Regions from separate parts of the Sphingomonas sp. BL-S-30 genome, predicted to be linked through region 2. Evidence: riboswitches for the same ligand, from Rfam matches in the RefSeq annotation. Region 2 holds a riboswitch; the other holds the start of a gene.
What was found. Region 2 has a riboswitch for glycine ahead of ACZ1I5_RS03875 (L-serine ammonia-lyase). Riboswitches for the same ligand answer to the same signal wherever they lie in the genome.

Region 1: it holds a riboswitch for glycine, as region 2 does, so the genes downstream of both, gcvT (glycine cleavage system aminomethyltransferase GcvT) here and ACZ1I5_RS03875 (L-serine ammonia-lyase) in region 2, are expected to answer to the same signal.

What each region holds. Positions count from the first base shown of each region.
Region 1 is NZ_CM145481.1:2,353,019-2,356,418, reverse strand. It holds gene ACZ1I5_RS10890 (hypothetical protein) at 1-273, shown strand, start outside; gene ACZ1I5_RS10885 (MOSC domain-containing protein) at 270-917, shown strand; glycine riboswitch at 996-1,128, shown strand; gene gcvT (glycine cleavage system aminomethyltransferase GcvT) at 1,299-2,426, shown strand; gene gcvH (glycine cleavage system protein GcvH) at 2,428-2,799, shown strand; gene gcvPA (aminomethyl-transferring glycine dehydrogenase subunit GcvPA) at 2,932-3,400, shown strand, end outside.
Region 2 is NZ_CM145481.1:861,699-865,098, reverse strand. It holds gene ACZ1I5_RS03875 (L-serine ammonia-lyase) at 1-1,397, opposite strand, end outside; glycine riboswitch at 1,441-1,506, opposite strand; glycine riboswitch at 1,508-1,595, opposite strand; gene ACZ1I5_RS03870 (helix-turn-helix transcriptional regulator) at 1,639-2,493, opposite strand; gene ACZ1I5_RS03865 (SDR family oxidoreductase) at 2,592-3,400, shown strand, end outside.

The DNA.
Region 1 (3,400 bases), 1.5 Mb from region 2:
CGCGTCGGCCATGTCTCCGTGCATTTCAATGCCGGGCAGGACCGCGCGACGGCCAGCGGCCAGGCGAGCAGCACCATCTCCCGCGCGGCGGCCAGCCTTTCCGAAGATGTCCGCAAGAAGCTGACCGAAAAGCGCAAGGCGGGCGGCAGCGACGCCGCGGTCGACCCGCTGACTCGTCCGGAGATTCGCCAGGCCGTGCTGCGCGCCACCTTCGAGGCGCTGGTCGGCTTTCAGCTGACCGACGATCAGCTCAAGTACAACGCCACCCGGTGACCGAGGTCCGGGCCTTTGCCCTGCTGACGGGCAAGGCCCGGTACCTCGGGCGGGGCGAAAACAGCGCCATCGCCAAGTCTCCCGTCACCGGGCCGGTGAAGATCGGCTTTCTTGGGCTGGAAGGCGACGAGCAGGCCGATCCGACCGTTCATGGCGGGCCGGACAAGGCGCTGCATCATTATCCCCATGATCATTATGCGCGCTGGAGCGAGGACAGGGTGGACGATCCGGTGCTCGCGGCGCCGGGGGCCTTTGGCGAGAATATCGCGACGCTCGGGCTGACCGAAGATCAGGTCTGCATCGGCGACCGGTTCCGCCTGGGCCGCGCGCTGATCGAGATCAGCCAGGGCCGGCAACCCTGCTGGAAGCAGGCTGAACGGCTGCGCTGGCCGGCTCTCCCGGCACTGATGGTCAAGGAACGGCGCAGCGGATGGTATTACCGCGTGATCGAGGAAGGCGCCGCCGAGCCGGGCGAGGCCCTGGCGATGGTCGAGCGCCCCTTGCCAGGGTGGACAGTCCGCCGCGTCTTCGGTCTGCTCATCGCCGGGGACCATCGTCACGACCCGGCGGCGCTTCGTGACCTTGCGGTTATGGAACTGCTGTATGACGGATGGCGGCACCGTGCCCTCAAATTGATGGCTTAGCTAAAAGCGTTACCAAGGCCGATTGACTCGCATGCTGCACCGCGTCACACCGGGCATGTCGATGGAGGGCAACTTCCATAGGCACGCGCGGGAGAGACCCCGGACGTGGGACCCTTGTCAAAGCAATGGCTTGGCATGGAATCCCTGATCCAGGGCGCCGAAGGAGCAACCGCCCCGGAATCTCTCAGGCACACCGGACCGCGCGGGCTATCGACACTCTGGAAAGCGGCCGAGGCGATGTTTGCCCGGCCCACCGAAGGGGTAAGCCATCCTGCGCAAGCGGGTGGTCAAAGCTCTCAGGTTCCCGTGACAGAGGGGGCGGCGAAACGCGGCGTAAGATGCGCTGCGTAACGCCGTGACACCTTGTGACGGAGACCGGCATTGAGTGACAACGAAGGCCCCGAAATCGAGATCCAGACGCTGCCGCTCGATGCGTGGCACCGTGCGCGGGACGGCCGGATGGTCGAATTCGCCGGCTATCACATGCCCGTCCAGTATGAAGGCATCATGGCCGAGCATCTGTGGACGCGCGACTCCGCCGGTTTGTTCGACGTCAGCCATATGGGCCAGCTGCTCTTTACCGGCGACGGCGCCGATGCCGCGCTCGAAGCGCTGCTGCCGGGCGACATCAAGGGGCTTGCCCCTACGAAGATGCGCTATTCGCTGCTGCTCGCGGGGAATGGCGGCATTCTCGATGATCTGATGGTCACGCGCCGCGAGGACGGCATCTACATGGTCGTCAACGGCGCGACCAAATATGACGACATCTCCTATCTCCTCGATCACCTGCCCGAGGACATCACGATCAACATCATGGACGAGCAGGCGCTGCTCGCGCTGCAGGGGCCCAAGGCAGTCGATGTGCTGTCGCGGCTGGTACCGGGCGTCGAGGCGTTGGTGTTCATGACCGCGGGTGCGTTCGAGTGGAACGGCACGCCGCTGTGGATCAGCCGCTCGGGCTATACCGGTGAGGACGGGTTCGAGATTTCGGTGCCGGCCGAGGCTGCCGAGGCACTCGCCGATGCGCTGACCGCCGAGGCCGAAGTGAAGCCGATCGGGCTCGGCGCGCGCGATTCGCTGCGGCTCGAGGCCGGCTTGCCGCTCTACGGGCATGATCTCGATCCCAAGACCACGCCGGTGATGGCCGATCTCGGCTTCGCTTTGTCCAAGCGCCGTCGCGAGGAAGGCAATTTCATGGGCGCCGAGCGTATCCTGCTCGAGCGCGAGCAGGGCGCGGCGGTCAAGCGCGTCGGCCTGGTCGTCGAAGGCCGCCAGCCAGTGCGCGAGGGCGCGGCGGTGGTCGATGCGGAGGGTTCCGAGGTCGGCAAGGTCACCAGCGGCGGTTTCGCCCCGAGCTTCGGTGCGCCGATCGCCATGGCCTATGTGCCCGCCGCGATGGCGGCGATCGGCACCGTCATCCAGATTACGCAGCGCGGCAAGGTCCACCAGGCGACCGTCACCGCGATGCCGCTGATTCCACACCGCTATGTCCGAGCAGGAGGCAAGTAAGATGAGCCGTTACTTCACCGAAGATCATGAATGGGTCGATGTCGACGGCGACATCGGCACGGTCGGCATCAGCGAGTACGCGCAAGGCCAGCTCGGCGACATCGTGTTCGTCGACGTGCCGGCGGAGGGCAAGGAACTGGCGAAGGGCGACGAGGCCGCGGTGGTCGAATCGGTCAAGGCCGCATCGGACGTCTATTCGCCGGTCTCGGGCACCGTGCTTGAAGGTAATGCTGCGCTCGGCGACAATCCCGGGCTCGTCAACGAGGATCCCGAGGCCGAGGGCTGGTTCTTCAAACTGACGCTCAGCGATCCGGAAGAACTCAAGAGCCTGATGGATGAGGCGGCCTACGCCGCTTTCGTCGCGAAGCTTTGATGTGACGTACTCCCCTCCCGCTTGCGGGAGGGGTTGGGGGTGGGCTCGCGCTTTCCTCCAACGCTCCGCCCGGAATTGGCCGGGCGCCCACCCCCGACCCCTCCCGCAGGCGGGAGGGGGGAGATTGCTTGAATGCGGTATTTGCCCCTTACCGACAATGATCGTCAGGCGATGCTCGCCACGATCGGCGCCAGGTCGATCGACGATCTGTTCGTCGACGTGCCCGCCATTGCCCAACTCGACGGCCCGATCCACGGCCTTCCGGGCCATGCGAGCGAATTGGCGGTCGAACGCCACATGTCGGCGCTGGCGCGCAAGAATCTGGCGGCGGGCGACGCGCCCTTCTTCCTTGGCTGCGGTGCCTACAAGCATCATGTGCCGGCGAGCGTCGACCATCTGATCCAGCGCGGCGAATATCTGACGGCCTATACGCCGTATCAGCCCGAGATCGCGCAGGGCACGCTGCAGATGCTGTTCGAGTTCCAGACCCAGGTCGCGCGGCTGCTCGGCACCGATGTGGCGAACGCGTCGATGTACGATGGCTCGACCGCCTGCTGGGAAGCGATCGGCATGGCGCGGCGGGTGACCAAGCGGGCCAAGG
Region 2 (3,400 bases):
TTGACGGCGAGGCCGCCCAGGCTGGTTTCCTTGTATTTGGAGCGCATGTCCTCGCCGGTCTGGCGCATCGTCTCAATCGCCTGGTCGAGGCTGACGATGTGGGTGCCGTCCCCGTCGAGCGCGAGATAGGCGGCGTTGATCGCCTTGACCGCGCCCATCGCGTTGCGCTCGATGCAGGGCACCTGGACCAGCCCGCCGATCGGATCGCAGGTCAGGCCGAGATTATGTTCGATGCCGATCTCGGCGGCATTCTCGATCTGGGCGTTGGTGGCGCCGAGCACCGCCGCGAGGCCGCCGGCGGCCATCGAGCAGGCCACGCCGACCTCGCCCTGGCAACCCATCTCCGCCGCTGAGATGGAGGCGCGGGTCTTGTAGAGCATGCCGATCGCCGCCGCAGTCGACAGGAAGATGCGGATGCCCTCGCGCGTCGCGGGACCCTCGAACGTCTCGTAATAGCGGATCACCGCGGGGATGATGCCCGCGGCGCCGTTGGTCGGCGCGGTGACCACACGACCGCCGGCCGCATTCTCCTCGTTCACGGCCAGCGCCCAGAGGCTGACCCATTGGATGGTATGCGACGGGGCGCCGCGTTCCGAGCGGGAGATCAGCGCTTCGTGCAACCCCTTGGCGCGGCGGCGAACGCTCAGGCCGCCCGGCAATATGCCGTCCTTCACCATGCCGCGATCGATGCAGGCGCGCATCGCGTCAGCGACGCCGTCGAGCAGCGCGTCGGTCTCGGCCGCCGTACGCCAGGCGGTGTCGTTGCGGCGAACCAGCTCGCTGATCGAGATATGCTCGGCCTCGGCCGCCAGCAGCAGCTCGTCACCCGACGTGAAGGGGTGACGCACCGCGACATTGCCGAGCTCCGGCCGCTCCCCGCCGCGCCGGATGGTGCCGCCGCCGACCGAATAATAGCGCAGCGTCTGCGACGTTCCGTCGGGGAACCAGGCAGTCAGATCGAGAGCATTGGGATGTTCCGGCTCGAAGCGTTCGGGATGGAAATCGATCCCGCCCTTGCCGTCCAGCGCCACCGGATAGCCGCCCTCTCCGCCTCCTCGCCCGAGCGGCAGCGCATTGTCCGCGCGGAACCCGGCGACCAGCGCCGCCGCCGCTTCGGGATCGACCGTCTCCGGCTCCCAGCCGGCCAGGCCGAGCAGGACCGCGACATCGGTACCGTGGCCGATGCCGGTCAGCGCAAGCGACCCATAGAGGCTGCAGCCAACCCTGGTCGCGCGCTCCGGCAACGCCAGGATGGTCCGCGCGAAATCCGCCGCCGCGCGCATCGGCCCGACCGTGTGCGAGCTGGAAGGGCCGATGCCGATGGTGAACATCTCGGCGATGCTGATCGGGCGAAAGCGCGGGTCCGGAAAAGTCGAGGTCGCGAGAGGTGAGGTCACCGAGGCATGCTCCTGTCAGGCGCTGTGCGCGCCGTTGCATGCCCCCTCTGTCCCTTTGCCTGAGATCGCTATCCCGTCGGCGGGTGCCGTGGCACCACTCTCCAGAGTGTCTGTGTCGCGCGGTCCTTTTGCCTGAGAGTTTCCGGGGCGGTTGCTCCTTCGGCGCCGGCCAAAGCCGATCTCTCCCGTGCGACGACCGATAGGTGAGCGAGTGCCCGCGCCAAGTCAATCGCCACGCTGGTCAGGATGCCCAGGCAGCGCGGGATTCCGTGGCGGGCGCTTCCCATCCGTCGACCAGGGACTGGATGAGCGCCCGGTCGTCCGGCGTCGCCGGGTTGTAGACGATCAGGCTGAGGTCCGGCCGGCCGTCCACCGCGAAGGCGGAATATTCCAGGGCGATCAGGCCGACCTGGGGATGGCGCAGATGCTTGGTCCCGTCGCCATAGGTCCGCACTTCATTGTCGCGCCACATCGAGGCGAATTCCGGGCTCGACCGGCAGAGTTCCTCGACCAGCGGCGCGACCTCGGCATCGGCGCCCGCGCGTGCGGCGTCGATCCGGAAGGAACTCACGACGAAACGGGCGACCGATTCCCATTGCGGCTGCGCCGCGCGGACTCGATCGTCGCAGAAGATCAGGCGCAGGATATTGCGCTGGCCGGGCGGGATCGAACCATAATTGGTGAGCACGACCGCCGCGGCGCGGTTCCAGGCGACGACGTCCCAGGTCGCGGTGCGCACGATGGCGGGACTGCAGGTCAGCACGTCGAGCAGCCGCTGCAAGCGCGGCGTAATCGAATCGCTACCACGATACTGGGCCGCGGGCGGGCGACCGAGACCGAGCAGGAACAGATGCTCGCGCTCGACCTCGGTCAGGGTCAATGCCGTCGCGATGCGGTCGAGCACTTCGGCCGAAGCTTTTCCGCCGCGCCCCTGTTCGAGCCAGGTGTACCAGGTCGGGCTGATATTGGCGCGCTGCGCCACTTCCTCGCGGCGCAACCCCGCGGTCCGCCGCCGCCCGGCGAACCCGAACGAGGCGGGATCGAGCCTGGTGCGCCGGTTCCGGAGATAGGTGCCGAGCATATTGTCGTCGGACATGGCTGCCCATCCAGTTAGTAATTATAGCATGATAATGTCACTACTTTACCTGCATAATGTGGATCACGACAATAGGCGTATCGAATGGAGACAAGCAGATGCGCGTATTTGTAACAGGTGCCACAGGTTGGGTCGGGTCGGCGGTGGTCGAGGAACTGGTCAGTGCCGGCCATCAGGTGACAGGCCTGGCCCGGTCCGCGGAAAAGGCAGCCGGGCTCGCCGCGGCCGGTGCCGACATCGTGTCCGGGACACTCGACGACCTCGATATTCTGCGCGACGGCGCGGCGGCGGCGGACGGGGTGATCCACACCGCGTTCAACCATGATTTCTCGCGGTTTGCCGAGAATGCGCGGCAGGACCAGCTGGCGATCGAGACACTGGGCAGCGCGCTGATCGGGTCGGACCGGCCGCTGATCGTTACCTCGGGCTTTGCCTTGCTCGCGCCGGGCCGGGTCGCGACCGAGGCGGATCTGCCCGCATCGCACCCCTCCTACCCGCGCCGGTCCGAGGCCGCCGCGATAGCCCTGGCGGCGCGCGGGGTGCGGGCCGCCTCCATCCGGCTTGCGCCATCGGTCCACGGCGCTGGCGATCACGGCTTCATCCCGTTCCTGATCGGCCTGGCCCGCGAGAAAGGCGTGTCCGCCTATATCGGCGAGGGGTCGAACCGTTGGCCGGGGGTGTATCGGCTCGACGCCGCGCGCCTCTACCGGCTGGCGCTCGAACAGGGCGCCACCGAGGCGGCCTATCACGCGACCGGTGACGAAGGAGTCGCGTTCAGGGACATTGCCGCCGTGATCGGGCGGCGGCTCGGCGTGCCGGTCGAATCGCGTGGACCGGAGCATTTCGGCTGGTTCGCCGATTTCGCCGGAGCGGATATTCCCGCATCGAGCGCGCGCACGCGGTCGTC